2 regions of the Candidatus Marimicrobium litorale genome follow, and region 1 is predicted to be linked to the other one. Evidence: predicted binding sites of a transcription regulator. Region 1 holds the regulator's gene; the other holds the start of a gene.
The links. The regulator LexA, encoded in region 1, represses DNA repair genes until DNA is damaged. The targets are predictions, from matches to a motif close to ACTGTNTNTANANACAGT.

Region 1 (8,176 bases):
TTCAGTGCCGGATTTCCGTTTGAGGAAACACCCGACCAGGAAAATACGATCGCCGCCGTTATCAAGGATATGGCCAGCAACGGCGTTATGGACCGACTGGTTTGTGGTGATGTGGGTTTCGGCAAAACGGAGGTGGCCTTGAGAGCCGCCTTCATCGCCACCAGTAATGGCAAACAGGTTGCGATGTTGGTTCCCACCACACTGCTCGCCCAGCAGCATTTCGGTTCATTCAATGACCGCTTTGCCGGCTGGCCAATCTCCGTTGAAGTAATTTCACGGTTCAAATCAGCGAGTGAGCTCCGCACCGTGACGGCAAGAGCCGCCGCGGGAGAAATCGATATCCTGATTGGCACGCACAAATTACTGCAGAGCGACTTTCACTTTCACGACCTGGGGCTCCTGATCATAGATGAGGAGCACCGATTTGGCGTCAAGCAAAAAGAAATCATCAAGGCGATGCGATCAGAGGTCGACATCCTCACATTGACCGCCACCCCAATCCCAAGGACCTTGAATATGGCACTGGGTGGCCTGCGTGACCTCTCAATCATTGCCACGCCACCGGCTAGAAGACTCTCAATAAAGACCTTCGTCAGAGAGCACAATGTCGCACTCATCAAGGAAGCGGTACTGCGGGAGACGCTCAGGGGTGGACAGGTCTATTTTCTCCACAACGAAGTGAAAACTATTGAAGAAACGGCACGGAAACTGCGCGAATTACTGCCGGACATCAACATTGCGGTCGCACATGGCCAGATGCGCGAGTCCCAACTTGAGCAGGTCATGTCCAGCTTCTACCACCGGCAGCAGCACGTGCTCCTGTGTACGACGATTATCGAAACCGGCATCGATATTCCCAACGCCAATACGATCATTATCGAGCGTGCGGACAAGTTCGGCCTTGCACAATTGCACCAGTTGCGCGGCCGCGTTGGGCGGTCCCATCACCAGGCCTATGCCTACCTTCTCACCCCTCCCCGCTCGGGCATAACACGGGATGCACAAAAGCGACTGGAGGCAATCGAGGCTGCAGGCGATCTCGGTGCAGGCTATCTACTGGCAACCCACGACCTTGAAATTCGTGGCGCGGGAGAGTTACTTGGAGACGAGCAGAGCGGGCAGATTCACAGCGTCGGCTTTTCCATGTATATGGATATGTTGGAGCGAGCGGTAGATTCACTGAGGCGAGGAGACATACCGGATGCAGACGCACCACTCGATCAGGGTACCGAGGTAAAACTGCATGCCCCTGCGCTGATCCCCGAAGATTACCTGCCGGATGTAAACAGTCGCCTCATATTGTATAAGCGCATTGCCGCCGCTGCGGATGATAGTACGCTCCGTAGTCTGCAGGTAGAAATGATAGATCGTTTTGGCTTGCTACCCGGGCAGGTCAAAAATTTGTTTCTGGTGTCGCACCTGCGCATCCGAGCCCAGGCACTCGGCATACGTACTATCGAAGCCGGATTGGAGGGTGGTAGTATCGATTTCAAAGAAACAACACCGGTTCATCCATTGAGCCTGGTCAAGCTGGTCCAGTCAGATCCTCGGGCATTCAAACTCGCAGGAGAAACGCGACTGAGATTTGAAAAGGAACTCTCCGATATCACAGCACGACACGACTACATGGAACAACTAATGGATATCTTCTGTGCCGATCTGAATGAGAAAAACAATGGTTAAAACATTTGCTGCTCTACTTTCCCTCCTGCTCGGCGGCCTCTTGTTGCTGCCTGCGCTGGCTGCCCATGCCGAAAATGACAAATGGTATCGTGTCGAGATCCTGGTTTTCGACAATCCGGCCGGCGCCAACGCGGAGGAATGGGAAGCACTGCCGACACTCGCCTACCCTGACAAAACAACCTACCTGATAGAGCCCGATCACCCCCTCGCCCGGCCATCTGGCAAACCATCGGCAGCCGAACAACCCCACAGTCGGATCGCACCGTCTGCAACGGTGCCAACATCCTTGTCTGCGATGCCATTTTCAACGCTGCCCTCAAGCCAACGAGAGTTTAACAGCGAGGCAGCGCGATTGGCCCGCGAGGAGCGCCACGACGTCCTCTTCCATCAAGCCTGGTTAATGCCTATAGGGCCGCAATCAAGGGCGATACCTATCGTACTGGACACGTCGGGAGATGACGCATACTGGACCCGGCTGCAGGGCACCGTGACGTTGTATGTGTCGCGCTACCTGTACCTGAAAACCGATCTCTGGCTGAACACATCGGGCGACTACCTTGACAGCGACTGGCGCATGCCCGCGCCGCCACTGGGCCCTGTCACCTCCAGCGCGGATCTCACTAGGGCACCTGACCCTCTTGCCGGAGGAATAGCCTTTAGCAATTCGCTCGACAGTCCCACCACGACAACGAATGCAACCACGTCGTTAGCTGCCCCAGCGCAACCACTTGATGACTGGAAGGACAATGATAGATCACAGGCCGTGTACCCGGACGTCCTGCAAGAACCGGTTTACCCTTTCCGTCATGCGGTCACCCTGCGGCAGATCCGCCGTATGCGAAGCACGGAAATCAATTACATCGACCACCCAATGGTCGGGTTGGTCATCAAGGTCACGCCGTTGCCCGGCACGTCGCGGTAACGCAGCAAACTCACACCCCGCCTCAGGTTATGCTCGCCCCCGCAGGAAGCTTTGCAACAGTGATGCAACGACTTGCGCCTCGCGCTGTAAAATCTCGCGCATCGATGTGAGCGTAAGGGGCATATCACCGAGGCCCGCTGCCGCGTTAACCACCATACATACCGCTGCGTATGGAATATTCAACTCTCTTGCCAGTGCTGCCTCGGGCATCCCGGTCATGCCCACCACATCGCAACCATCACGCGCCATGCGCTGCACCTCCGCAGCCGACTCCAGCCGAGGACCCTGTGTTACGCCATGCACGCCACGAGGTTCGAGTCCAATACCCGCCGCAGCGGCAGCACCGAGCAGGTCATCACGCAATGCAGAGTCGTAGGGTTCAGTAAAGTCGATGTGTAACAGATGGCCGTCCTGCCCCTCGTCAAAGGTATGCTCTCTGCCCCAGGTGTAGTCGATCACCTGGTCAGGCAGCAACAGTCGGCCTGTTTTCATCGATGCAGAAATACCCCCAACTGCATTAATCGCCACAATGGCGTCGATATCAAACGATTGCAGCGCCCACAGGTTTGCCCGGTAATTGATGCTGTGCGGCGGAATCGCCGCGGGACTGCCATGCCGCTGTAGAAAATAGATTTTTGTCCCGTCCAGCAGGCCCTCCTGTATCGGTCGCGAAGGCGCTCCGTAGGGGGTATTCACCGGGTGCTCTGCTATCCGCTCAAAACCGTCAAGCTCTGCCACCCCGGTACCACCGATGATCGCGATCGACGGCATGTTAACTGGGCCCCCACACCGGTCGCCCGATCATGAGTGTGGCTGGAGAGCCGATTAGCAAGAGCGCTTGCTGTGCATTCGGACAAACCAGATGAAGTGGCTGCGCGACACCGTCAGCGAATAACTCAGATGGACTATTACAGTGTGTCAGACGTGTTATTTTTGGCAAAATGTTTCCTGTTGTTTAGACAATTTATTCATGTGCGAATCATGGGACCGCCCCCTTCGGATATATACATTCGAAATAGGATTTAAGTCAACTCTGCAAATTCAGTGCAAGCAGCTGATCTTGTTTGAAAAGAAATGATAGACAAGGAAAAAGCCTTGTTACGGGGCTGGGCATGACGGATCTGCCGCGCGGTGGACAGAACGCCGCAGCGTGATATGTTGAATGAACACGCATTGATACACCCCGAGGGGTATCCGAATGAAAATGCTGAGCCCTGTCCCCGGCACCTGGTACAAGGATTTACAAACAAACGAGTTGTTTGAAGTCATCGATTGGGACCCAGATCAGTTAACCATCGAGACTCAGTATCTCGACGGTGAAGTATCCGAATACGATCTGGATGCCTGGCGGGAAATGCGACTGGAGCAGGCAGAGGCACCTGAGGACTGGCGAGCCGCTTTCGAGTTGGATGATCACGACACACGCGACCCCGATGCACCGCTGCAACCCGAGGAGTGGTGTAGCCCGATCAACTCCATCGAGACCGACGTTATGTATGGCGTTGAAGACATCTGAACGAGCAGCCAGCGCCTTGAGGCGGAGAATTCGCTGTGTGCACCCTACCGACCCATGGAGATCCTCTGCGGACACAGGCTGACGCTGCGCCATCGGGCTTGCATCCCACCGCAAACTGTATATACTTACAATACTGTATAAATAAACAGAGCAGCGGCCATGGAAAAACTCACCCAGCGGCAACAGCAGGTTCTCGATCTCATTCGACAATACATTGACGATACCGGTTACCCGCCAACGCGAGCGAATATTGCAGAGCATCTTGGCTTCAAATCTGCCAATGCTGCCGAAGAACACCTCAAAGCACTGGCCCGCAAAGGGGCTATCGAGATGATTGCTGGGACGTCGCGAGGCATTCGTCTGCCCGCCTCATCGGGGCTTCCCATAATAGGCCGTGTTGCAGCGGGCAATCCTATCCTGGCCGAGGCGCATATCGAAGACTACTGTGCGTTGCCCGCCAGCTTCTTCAAACCCTCGGCAGACTATTTCCTGACGGTTCACGGTGACAGCATGATCGATGTCGGGATTTTCGACGGCGACCTGCTCGCTGTCCACAGCACCCCTGTCGCTGCCAATGGCGACATCGTCGTCGCTCGCATCGATGACGAAGTGACTGTAAAACGCCTTAAGAAGACGAACAAGCGGCATATCCTTCTCCTACTGCCGGAAAACGAGGATTACAGCCCGATCAAAGTAGATTTGAAGGCACAGGATTTCGCTATTGAAGGTTTGAGCGTGGGTGTTTTACGGCGGAATTAAATAGCGACCAAGCTGAAGCTACGCGGTGTCAGCGCTGTTCTGATGCAGCAAACTAGTGAAGTACTGGCGGCGCCTCTGCAGTCACTTCGACTCCATCAACCATTTCGGAGGCTTCAGCGGCAGCCTGCACGCCCGCCTGGATCATCGCTTTAGCGACCTCCAGCGTATTGTCCATCATATAGGCTTGGCTCTCCTGCGAGAAACAAATCCTCACCAGTGGATTATCTTCATCATCGCTGCGCTGCAGGACAAATTCACCGTCTCCGCAATCAACTATTTCCAATAGGGACGTAGCCACAAATGGCCTCCTGTGGTTGCTGTGTTTCCTATTCTAGCAGCATGTGCCGCGGCCAACCAACACTGTCCCGTATCCACTGGCCAGGACTTGAACCATGTCTCAATACTTCAGGTTTTTTTCTTCTTTCTGGCACTGCCGCTGCTCTTTTTACTGACTTCCTCTTCCCACTTCCCAGCGCGATACCAAGCCTTCCACCCTGTTGCCTTATCGCCTTTTTCCGTCATGACATACTGCTCCTTGGTCTTGCGACTGAAGCGTACCTGCGCCGGATTGCCGTCATCGTCCTCAACCGGCGCACTGAAAAGAAACGCGTACTTGGGGTCGATTTCGCTCTGGTGCGGCAACAGCTCTTTGACCAGCGGCGCCCGGGTCTCTCGATTTCTTGGAAACTGGCTCGCAGCAAGAAACAGGCCCGAAGCCCCGTCACGCAAGATGTAGTGATCCTCCACTTTGCGACATTCTAGCTCCGGCATGGGAACCGGGTCCATCTTGGGCGGAGCCGCCTCCCCGTTGCGCAATAATTTTCGCGTATTTTTGCAGCTTTCCGACATACAACCGAAATATTTGCCGAAGCGACCGTTCTTCAGCTGCATCTCGGTGCCACATTTGTCACAGTCCAGCGTGGGGCCTTCGTAACCCTTGATCTTGAATTTACCGGGCTCTATCTCGAAGCCAGAACAATCTGGATTATTGCCACACACATGCAATTTGCGGGTCTCGTCTATCAGATAGCTGTCCATGGCCGTGTTACACAGAGGGCATCGGTGTTTGCTGCGTAACAGGCGCGATTCAGCTTCATCATCCGCGTCCTCTTGCACCGCCTCATCACCAGACGTGAGGTTGAGCGTTGTTTTACAGCGCTCCTTAGGCGGCAGAGCATACCCTGAGCATCCCAAAAATACGCCTGTGCCCGCGGTTCGAATCTGCATCGGTCGCTGGCAGCTAGCACACGCAATATCCGTCATGGTGGGCTCATTGGGCTGCATTCCGTCCGGCTCGCCCTGTTCAGCCTGTCCTAACAGATCACTGAACTCGGCGTAAAAGTCATCTAGCAATTTGTGCCACTCAAGCGAACCCTGTGCCACCTCGTCGAGGTGCTCTTCCATTGAAGCGGTAAAACCGTAATCCAGCAGCTCGGAAAAACTACCCTGAAGACGCTGCGTCACAATATCGCCGATTTTCTCTGCGTAGAAACGCTTATTCTCCAGTCGGACATAACCACGATCCTGAATGGTCGAAATAATGGATGCATAGGTCGAGGGCCGGCCAATACCGCGCTTCTCCAGCTCGCTCACCAGCTTGGCTTCGCCGTATCTAGGCGTGGGCTTGGTGAAGTGCTGGGTGGGATCAAGCGCCTGTACGGTAAGCACTTGCCCCTCCGACAGATCCGGCAGAACAACATCTTCTTTACGACCCGCAGGCGGCTGGACGCGAGTAAACCCGTCAAAGCGAATAATACGGCCTTTCACATTGAGGAGGTAATCTCCCGAGCCGGCAGTAATCGTTGTCGATGTGTATTGCGCATCAGGCATCTGGCACGCGACAAACTGGCGCCAGATCAGCTCATACAGTCGCTCTGCATCGCGCTCCATGCCTTTCAGCGACGTCTGAAGCACGTTGACACTAGAGGGACGGATCGCCTCATGGGCCTCCTGTGCGTCGTCTTTTGAGGCATAGAGTCGCGGCTCGGCCGGGAGATAATCCGCGGAGAAATTTTTACCGATATAAGCCCGGCATGCCGCGACCGCATCCGCACTCAAATTGGTGGAGTCTGTGCGCATGTAGGTGATATAGCCTGCCTCATACAGTCGTTGGGCAAGAATCATGGTCTTCTTAACACTAAAGCCGAGGCGCGTGCTGGCGCCCTGCTGCAGCGTAGAGGTGATATAGGGCGCAGTCGGTCGTGAGCGTGTCGGCTTGTCCTCGCGCTTGACCACAGACATCGGCAGCGCCTCAAGCTCCGCTACGGCCGCTTGCGTCTCTGCTCCATTGTCAGGTCGAAATTCTTCTCCCTTGTGCTTGCGCACCTGGAACCGGACGGTCTCATCTTGCCCGGTAGCGATGTCCGCATGGATTTCCCAGAATTCCTCAGGCACAAAAGCGCGTATTTCCCGCTCACGTTCCACGATGAGCCGAACAGCAACAGACTGCACACGTCCCGCTGACAGTCCCCGCGCCACCTTGGACCACAATAGTGGCGAGACCATAAAACCGACGACACGATCGAGAAAACGGCGCGCCTGCTGTGCGCGCACACGGTCCATGTCGATTTCAGACGGATGCTTAAAGGCCTCGGTTATTGCCTTTTCCGTGATCTCATTGAAAACAACCCGCTGATAACGTGAGGTGTCACCGCCGATGGACTCCCTCAGATGCCAGGCAATCGCTTCACCCTCACGGTCAAGGTCTGTTGCGAGGAAGATAGCGTCAGATTTCGCCGCAAGTTTGGTCAGTTCGTTAACGACTTTTTCCTTGCCGGGTAATACCTGGTAATTCGCTTTCCACCCCTTGTCGGGATCTATCCCCATGCGACGAATCAGCTGTTGCCGCGCATTTTTCTTCTTGAATGCGGCCTTTTGCTTGGGAGCCATCTTGCGTGTGCGGGCCGCCTGCTCGGCGCGCTTCTTCGGATCAACCTGCTTGGTGTTGCTGCCAGACGTAGGCAAATCGCGAATATGACCAACACTGGATTTGACCACGAAATCGGGCCCCAGATACTTGTTGATAGTCTTGGCCTTGGCCGGCGACTCGACAATAACGAGTGATTTACCCATAAGTTCCCTGAAGTAAGACCGCTGCCACAACAACCAGTCGTTGGCCAGTCGGAAAAAAAAAGCATATATAAGGCGCAATTCGGCCGGGGTCAAGGAAAATGCGTTTTATTCCTCGACCAGCGTCACGCTCCACTGCTCCAAAAACGCGACGATTTGGTCGATTGCGTCCTCCCCTGCCGACTCCGTCCAGTAAATGCCACAGCTGAACTCATCGGCTCCGACAG
Region 2 (8,176 bases), 1.5 Mb from region 1:
GACCGCCGGCCTAAGCGGTCTTTCATGCGCTCTGAAACAGGATTGAACCCCCTGCTCGTACTGATTCTCGCGCCACTTACGGGCGCACTTGTCACGCTGTCACTGGCGCCCTTTGATGTGTGGCCGGCGGGCATCATCAGTTGCGCCCTGTACGCGTGGCTGCTCAGCACCTGCAGTCCGCGCCAGGCGTTATGGCGAGGGTTCCTCTACGGGTGCGGAATGTTCGGCACCGGCGTCTCGTGGATCTTTGTGAGCATCCACGTGCACGGCAATGCCAACGTGCCGCTGGCTGCGGCGCTCACGGCGCTTTTCTGCGCCGGTATAGCCCTGTTCCAGGCGCTGTTCGCCTGGTGCTACGCACGCCATATCCGGCCACTACCGGGCGGTATGCTGGTGGGCTTCCCCGCATTATGGGTACTGCTTGAGTGGACAAGGAGCTGGTTCCTCACCGGGTTTCCCTGGCTGTATTTGGGCTATGCTCACGTCGAAACCTCGATCTCAGGCTGGGCCCCCGTCACCGGCGTGTTTGGCCTCTCCTTTATCTGCGCAATCTCCGGCACATGCCTGTTCCTTGCGTGGCGCAGCCGCAAACCGATGGCCTGCACCCTCTATGCCGTCATACTGACAACACTGTGGGGCGGAGGAGAGATTCTCAAGCCCACGCAGTGGGTTGCCCGAGCCAGCGAGGAGCCTCTTCGGGTCGCGTTGATACAGCCCAATGTGCCCCAGCAAAACAAGTGGGATCCACGCTGGTACCGGCCGATCCTGAGTCAACTGTATGAGGCTACCGGGCCTGTAATGGGTGCCGACATTGTGGTCTGGCCGGAGGCCGCGGTTCCCAATTATTTTCAGCGGGCCGGGGATTTCCTCGAACCGATGGTCGAACGTGCCAGCGCGGCTAACACGACCCTTATCACAGGCATACCCTGGCGACCCGAGGACGGAGGGAAGTACTACAACAGCATGACCGCCCTCGGCCAGGGCACGGGAGTTTATCTCAAGCGACGACTGGTTCCCTTTGGCGAATACGTGCCACTGGAGGGCCTGTTGCGAGGCATGATCGACTTTTTCGATCTGCCCATGTCCGCTTTCAGCGCCGGCCCTGAGGACCAGGCGCCCCTGCGCGCCGGCACCTACCGACTGGCACCCTACATCTGCTATGAAATCGTCTACGCCGGCATGGTTGCCAAAGGCGCCCGCGAGGCCGACCTGCTAATCACCATCAGCAACGATACTTGGTTCGGTGATTCAATCGGACCCTGGCAGCACCTGCAAATCGCCCAGATGCGCGGCAGAGAAACCGGTCGCTATGTGCTGCGAGGCACCAATAACGGTATCACCGCCATCATCGACCACCAGGGACGCATCGTCGATCGCACCGAGCAGTTTGAGGCAACGACCCTCGTCGGCGAGGCCGAGGTCATGCTGGGCAGCACACCCTTCACCAGCTTCGGCAACCTGCCTATCCTTCTTGCCTGCTTTGTCAGCCTGCTCCTGATGTGGCTGATGCACATCGCTTTCTGGCGCGACGACTAGTCACCGTCAAGCCGCCAACCAGGCTTTCAATTCGTCTTCGCATAATCAAGCTCGGGGCATTGTTTTGTGCATCCTTACGTCATACCGGGATCGCCCCTCCAGCTTGGGATAGATGCCGCCCGGCGTGTCTTGGTTGACAGGATCAGTACCGTACGGCTCGTGCAAGATCGCCGGGTGCTTCGCAGCCGAAGGCAATTGCTGCTAGAATCCGTCCTTCATTACTGCGCCCCGAACACACCGCACGGGACTGCATTTTTACTGCAATCAAAAATATGGCACGCGACTCGTGACAGAGCATAACTACAATCCACAGGCACTTGAAGAAAACGCACAGCAACATTGGCTTGAACAAAACAGCTTTGCTGTGGAACAGGATGATACACGCGAGAAGTTTTATTGCCTCGCCATGTTTCCCTATCCCAGCGGACAGCTACACATGGGGCACGTGCGCAACTACACCATCGCCGACGTGATCGCGCGCTACCAGCGCATGCAGGGCAAGAATGTACTGCAACCCATGGGCTGGGATGCCTTCGGCCTGCCGGCAGAAAACGCCGCCATCAAACACAATGTCCCGCCTGCGCAGTGGACCGCGCAAAACATCGATGATATGCGTGCGCAACTAAAGCGGCTGGGCTTTGCCTACGACTGGGACAGGGAACTGACCACCTGCGACCCGGATTACTATCGCTGGGAACAGTGGTTCTTCACGCGCCTGTTTGAAAAGGGCCTCGCCTACAAGAAAAAAGCAGAAGTAAACTGGTGCGAAACCGATCAGACCGTACTGGCCAACGAACAGGTCGTCAACGGTTGCTGCTGGCGCTGCGACAACCCGGTGGAGCGACGCGAAATCGATCAGTGGTTTATCCGTATAACCGATTATGCGGAACAATTGCTGACAGATCTGGACCAGCTTGATCAATGGCCGGAACAGGTGCGCACTATGCAACGCAACTGGATAGGCCGCTCCGAAGGCGTTGAGCTCGATTTCAACCACAACGGTGAGTCGCTCACGGTGTACACCACCCGTCCGGACACGCTTATGGGCGCCACCTACATGGCGGTAGCCCCGCAACACCCGATCGCCCGACAGGCCGCTGCTACCAGCACCGTACTCGCTTCATTCATCGAGTCCATCGCCAACGTCAAAGTGGCCGAAGCCCAAATGGCCACCATGGAAAAACTGGGCATGGATACGGGACTGACAGCCACTCACCCTCTCACCGGCGAGCCAATACCGATCTGGGTCGCCAATTTCGTATTGATGAGTTACGGCTCAGGCGCGGTCATGTCTGTACCCGCACACGATGAGCGCGACCACGCCTTCGCATGCAAATATCAGTTGCCCATCGTGCAGGTGATCGACAAGCCCAAGTACAAATATGATGCCGACGTGTGGCAAGACTGGTACGCGGAAAAAAGCACAGAGACACGCACCATCAATTCCGGCGAATTCAACGGCAAGGACTTCGAAGAGGCCTTCGATAGCGTTGCCGACAAACTGCAGGAACTGGGCAAAGGCAAACGCACCGTTAATTATCGCCTGCGTGACTGGGGCGTATCACGCCAGCGTTACTGGGGAGCACCCATTCCCATCATTAACTGTGATGCCTGTGGCACGGTGCCGGTACCCGAGTCGGATCTACCGGTTGTTCTACCCACGAATGTGGCGTTCGAGGGAGTCGGCTCACCCATCAAGAGCATGCCCGAATTTTACGAAACTGAATGCCCGGCCTGTGGCGGCGCGGCAACTCGCGAGACCGACACTTTTGATACCTTTATGGAATCCTCTTGGTATTACGCCCGGTACGGCTGTGCGCAAAACGATAAAGCGATGCTGGATGCCGAGGCTGATTACTGGACTCCGGTGGATCAATATGTGGGTGGTATAGAACATGCCATTCTGCATCTTCTCTACTCCCGCTTTTATCATAAGTTATTGCGCGACGAGGGCCTGGTCAGCTCCGATGAGCCATTCACCCGGTTGCTGACACAGGGGATGGTGTTAAAGGATGGCGCCAAGATGTCAAAGTCCAAGGGCAACACAGTCGATCCACAATCCCTGATCGATCGTTATGGTGCCGACACTGTGCGCTTGTTCAGCATGTTTGCGGCGCCTCCAGAGCAATCTCTCGAGTGGTCTGACTCAGGAGTGGAAGGCGCCAACCGTTTTCTCAAGCGCCTGTGGAAACTTGGGGCGGCACACATCGGTGCCGGGGCGGCACCGGCACTGGACGTCGCTAAACTGGGTGATCAGCAGAAAGCCGTACGCCGAAAGCTGCATGAAACTATCGCCAAGGTGAGTGATGACTATGGGCGACGACAGACATTTAACACCGCCATCGCAGCGGTCATGGAATTGTGCAACGAGCTGGGCCGACTGGGCAGCGAAGACAATGACCGCGCCATCATGGATGAAGCCCTGCGCGGCATTGTTCTGATGCTGAGTCCGATTGTTCCACACATCTGCCACGCACTGTGGCGGGCACTGGGCGAGAGCGGCGATATCCTCGATCAACAGTGGCCGGTCGTAGACGAAAACGCACTGAGCCGTGACAGCGTCGAAATGGTCGTACAGGTAAAAGGGAAGGTTCGCGGCAAAGTGTCAGTTCCCGCTGATGCAGACCATGCCGCTATAGAAGAGGCCGCTCTGGCAGAGGGCAACGTAAGCCGCTTTGTCGAGGAACTCGGCGACTATGCTGTAAAGGTTGTACCGGGAAAGTTGATCAGTATTTTTCCGAGGAAAAAATAAATGCGACAGCGCCTCTCGAGTCACTCGGGGTATAACCTGTTTCGATCGGCCCTACTGCTGTGCGTTCTGACACTGTTAACCGCTTGCGGTTTCCAGCTGCGTGGCATTGGCGGACCCACTGTTCCCGACGAGTGGAAGAGCATGCAACTGGTCAGCAGTAATCCCAACAGCGAATTTAGTCGTGCGGTGTTCACGCGGTTTGCAATCAATGGGGTGCAGTGGCAAGAAGCAGGCTTCGCCAACTATCGACTCGACCTGGGGAATGAACAATTCAGGCAGAGCAACCTTTCCATCGGCGCCGACGCGCGGGTATCCGAGTTTGAACTTACGATGAGCGTCGCGTTCAGGGTCGTAGACGCCGAGGGTGAAATCGCCATGACATCCACCACCGTCACCGTAGTTCGGCAGATGGAAAACGACCCCCGCAACGTGGTCGGCAAGGAAGGCGAACTCCGCTTGCTGCAATCTGAAATGCGCAACGAACTGGCGGATAAAATTTTACGCCGCATCGGATTTTACGCCAGCAACCTTGGGAACACCGCTGCCGACTCCACGGCAGACGTTGCCCCACGATAATGCGTCTCTATCCAGAGAAAATCGCCAACCACCTACAACAACAACTGTCACCCGTATACCTGATCAGTGGCGACGAGCCGCTGCTGGTGCAGGAATGCTGCGATATGGTCAGGCAGAAAGCACGTGAGGCGGGCTGTACTGAGCGTGAAGTGATAGACAGCAGTGCCGCGGGCTTTAAGTGGCCGGACATACTGAACAGCGCTGCCAGCATGTCGCTCTTTGCCGAACGTAAACTCACCGAAATACGTATTCCCAACGGCAAACCCGGTAAGGAAGGAAGCGCGGCGCTCTGCGACTATCTTGAACTTGCCAGCGGCGATGACGTATTACTGGTAATTGCCGGTAAGATCGACAAGCAATCGGTTAACAGCAAATGGTATAAGGCGCTGGACAAGGCGGGGACAACTGTTCAGATCTGGCCAGTCAAATCTGCAGAGATGCCCCGCTGGCTGCAACAACGCGTGCGCGCGGCGAATATGGAGATCGACAGAGAGGCGCTGCAGCTACTTTGCGAACAGGTGGAGGGCAACCTGCTGGCCGCCGTACAGGAGATAGAAAAACTGAAACTATTGACGGACGATACACGCATCACCGTCAACACGGTGACCAATTCCGTCTCCAACAACGCCCGCTACAACCTGTTCGATATGACCGACAATGCGCTCAAAGGGGATGCAGCGGGCAGCTTGCGGATGCTGCACGGTCTGCGCGGTGAAGGTACGGAGCCACTGGTCGCCCTCTGGGCACTGACCCGTGAAATTCGCACGCTGTATGAGGCAAGAAGGGATTGCGACAAGGGACAAAAACCGCAACAGGCGCTCACTACCCGCCGCGTCTGGAAAAGCCGCATGCCGCTAATGCAGTCCGCCCTTTCGCGCCATAACAGCGACTCACTGTCGCTATTGCTGGAACAGGCCGCCCTCGTTGACGGCAACGTCAAGGGCTACGCCAGCGGCAACGCCTGGGACAATCTCGAGCAGCTTGTCACGTCGCTGAGCCATAACGCCGCCGCCTGATTCAACCGGCCTGCGCCCAGGGGAGCGGCACTGCCTCCCGTGGCAACACCCCCCGCATATACCACCACACCGCGCTTGCATTTCTGGATATACAGTACTACTGTATATATATACAGTATATTGGCCAAACTATCCCCCGGAGGTAAATCACCGTGAATGAGATGCTGGAACAGGTTATCAAGCGCAACGACACCTGGCGCGGCCGGCAGGATTATTTCCGGGCCGGAGGCGCTTCCGCCAACAGTAATCTGCACGGAGCGCAGGGTCTGCCCACCGGCTATTCAACGCTGGACGCCGAATTACGGCAGCAGGGCTGGCCTACAGACGGCATGGTAGAGCTACTGAGCGATGGCTGCGGAATGGGCGCCATGGGCGTATTCCTTCCGGCAATGGAGCAACTGAGCGAACAAGCCCGCTGGCAGACATTCATTGCACCGCCCTATATACCCTACGCCCCGCTGCTGGCGGCACGAGGCATTGATACAGGACAAATCTTAATGGTGCACCCTCGCAGCCGTGAGGATTTACTCTGGGCCACAGAACAGGCCCTGCGCAGTACCACCTGCAGCGCGGTGTTCAGCTGGCTGGGCGCGCAGGAATATCGCTACAGCGAATTGCGGCGATTACAACTGGCTGCCGCCGACAGCGACAGTCTGGCCGTATTGTTTCGCCCTAACCAGATACAAGGCCACCACACTCCTGCCAGCCTGCGTCTACAGATGCGCGAGTACCGCAAGGTGCGCATCCTCAAGCAGCGCGGTGGTCAACGGGTCATCGATGTCACACTGCCCCCGGAAGAAGACTCACCACAACAACCGCAGTTGTGGGAGCTGCCTCAAAACCCGGGAGCAGGCCAGCCCGCCGGAGCTGCCGAGTACCGAGCCTAGACCGTGCTGGACGGCCGTTGTGACACCACTGCATCAGAGCCTTCTCCTGATAGGCATCTGCGACTGCGTTTGTGAGCCTGTGGCTATGCCTGCGCTTTGACCAACTGCCTCTGCAATGCCTGGACCGCAATGAACGACAGCCAGTCGTAGTGCTGGCCGCACAGCGGGTCATCTGCGCCAACGACTGCGCCTCGGCACTGGGTATTCAACCGGGCATGGGCAGCGCCACCGTAAGGGCGCTGGCCGCGGATGAACCAGTGCGGCTGCTGGAAAGGGATGAACAGACTGAACAGAGCTGCATGCACCAGTTATGCAGTTGGGCCTACGGTATTACACCTACCCTGTGCACCTGGCAGGAGCACTGTCTGCAACTGGAAATCGGCGGATGCCTGACCCTATTCCGGGGCTTGCAACCCCTGCTCGCCGAAATCATCCGGGGGGTCAGCAGCAAGGGCTTCAGTATGCTCCAGGGACTGGCTCCCACGCCAAAAGCTGCCTGGCTGCTGTCCTTCGCCGATAAGGATTCAGCCATGGCGATAGATCAAGCGCTGGAGGAAAGACTCGCCCCCCTGCCACTGGATCACCTGGCAACCGTCACGCAAGGAATCGACTCCCTGCGCCGAGCCGGACTGCACACACTGGGCGATGTGCTGGCTCTACCACCCGCCTCTCTGGGTCGACGCTGCGGCAAAGCTTTTACCGACTTCCTGCAACAGCTGCTGGGGCAGCGGGACGACTTGCAGGTGAGCTTCACGCCCCCGGCAAGTTTCACGGACGCCGTCTGGTTTGGCTATGAGGTCAAGACCTGCGACGAACTATTGCCCGCAGTACAACAGCTGTTGCAGTCCCTGTGCCACTTCTTGCGCAATACCCAGCTGCGTACCAGCGAAGTTACATGGCAACTGGTCGGTGTCGACCACACACTGCTCGATCTGCGCGTGCGCAGCGCCAGCAGTCACAGCGACTGGGAAAACTGGTACCAACTCAGCTGTATCCACTTCGCTCGACTGCAACTGACAAACGGTGTGGAAGGTCTGAACCTAGACTGCCAGGACTTGCAACTTGGCCAGCAAGAAAGTATTGACCTGTTCAGCCCCCGCAACCAGCGTGAGCCCCTGGCGGCCCTGCTGGATCGCCTGCGCAACCGTCTCGGCCTGCAAGCGATCGAAACCGTCGACTGCCGTGACGAACACCTACCGGAATTCTCTGTACAGGTGGGCAACGAACTCACAGGGAGCAGACCTGGGCCGCGTAATCGATCAGCCCAGAGACCTTTCTGGTTAATGCCTCAACCAGTGCCCCTGCGCCAGCAAGGCGAAAGCCTTTACTGGAACGGGGTTCTCACATTGCACTACGGTCCGGAACGTATCGAGGATAACTGGTGGCGGCAGGCGGTAAGCCGCGACTAC

Region 2: the regulator LexA is predicted to act here: its motif matches at 5,980-5,997, upstream of imuA (translesion DNA synthesis-associated protein ImuA).

Annotation. Positions count from the first base shown of each region.
Region 1 covers NZ_SHNO01000001.1:664,945-673,120, reverse strand. Annotated here, with positions in the region: gene mfd (transcription-repair coupling factor) at 1-1,683, shown strand, start outside; gene EYC82_RS03085 (CsiV family protein) at 1,676-2,605, shown strand; gene EYC82_RS03080 (S-methyl-5'-thioinosine phosphorylase) at 2,633-3,376, opposite strand; gene EYC82_RS03075 (DUF6763 family protein) at 3,804-4,121, shown strand; gene lexA (transcriptional repressor LexA) at 4,281-4,880, shown strand; gene EYC82_RS03065 (hypothetical protein) at 4,933-5,178, opposite strand; gene topA (type I DNA topoisomerase) at 5,286-7,952, opposite strand; gene EYC82_RS03055 (hypothetical protein) at 8,058-8,176, opposite strand, start outside.
Region 2 covers NZ_SHNO01000001.1:2,210,781-2,218,956, forward strand. Annotated here, with positions in the region: gene EYC82_RS09835 (HlyC/CorC family transporter) at 1-14, shown strand, start outside; gene lnt (apolipoprotein N-acyltransferase) at 25-1,536, shown strand; gene leuS (leucine--tRNA ligase) at 1,823-4,288, shown strand; gene EYC82_RS09850 (LPS-assembly lipoprotein LptE) at 4,289-4,864, shown strand; gene holA (DNA polymerase III subunit delta) at 4,864-5,880, shown strand; gene imuA (translesion DNA synthesis-associated protein ImuA) at 6,042-6,767, shown strand; gene EYC82_RS09865 (Y-family DNA polymerase) at 6,839-8,176, shown strand, end outside.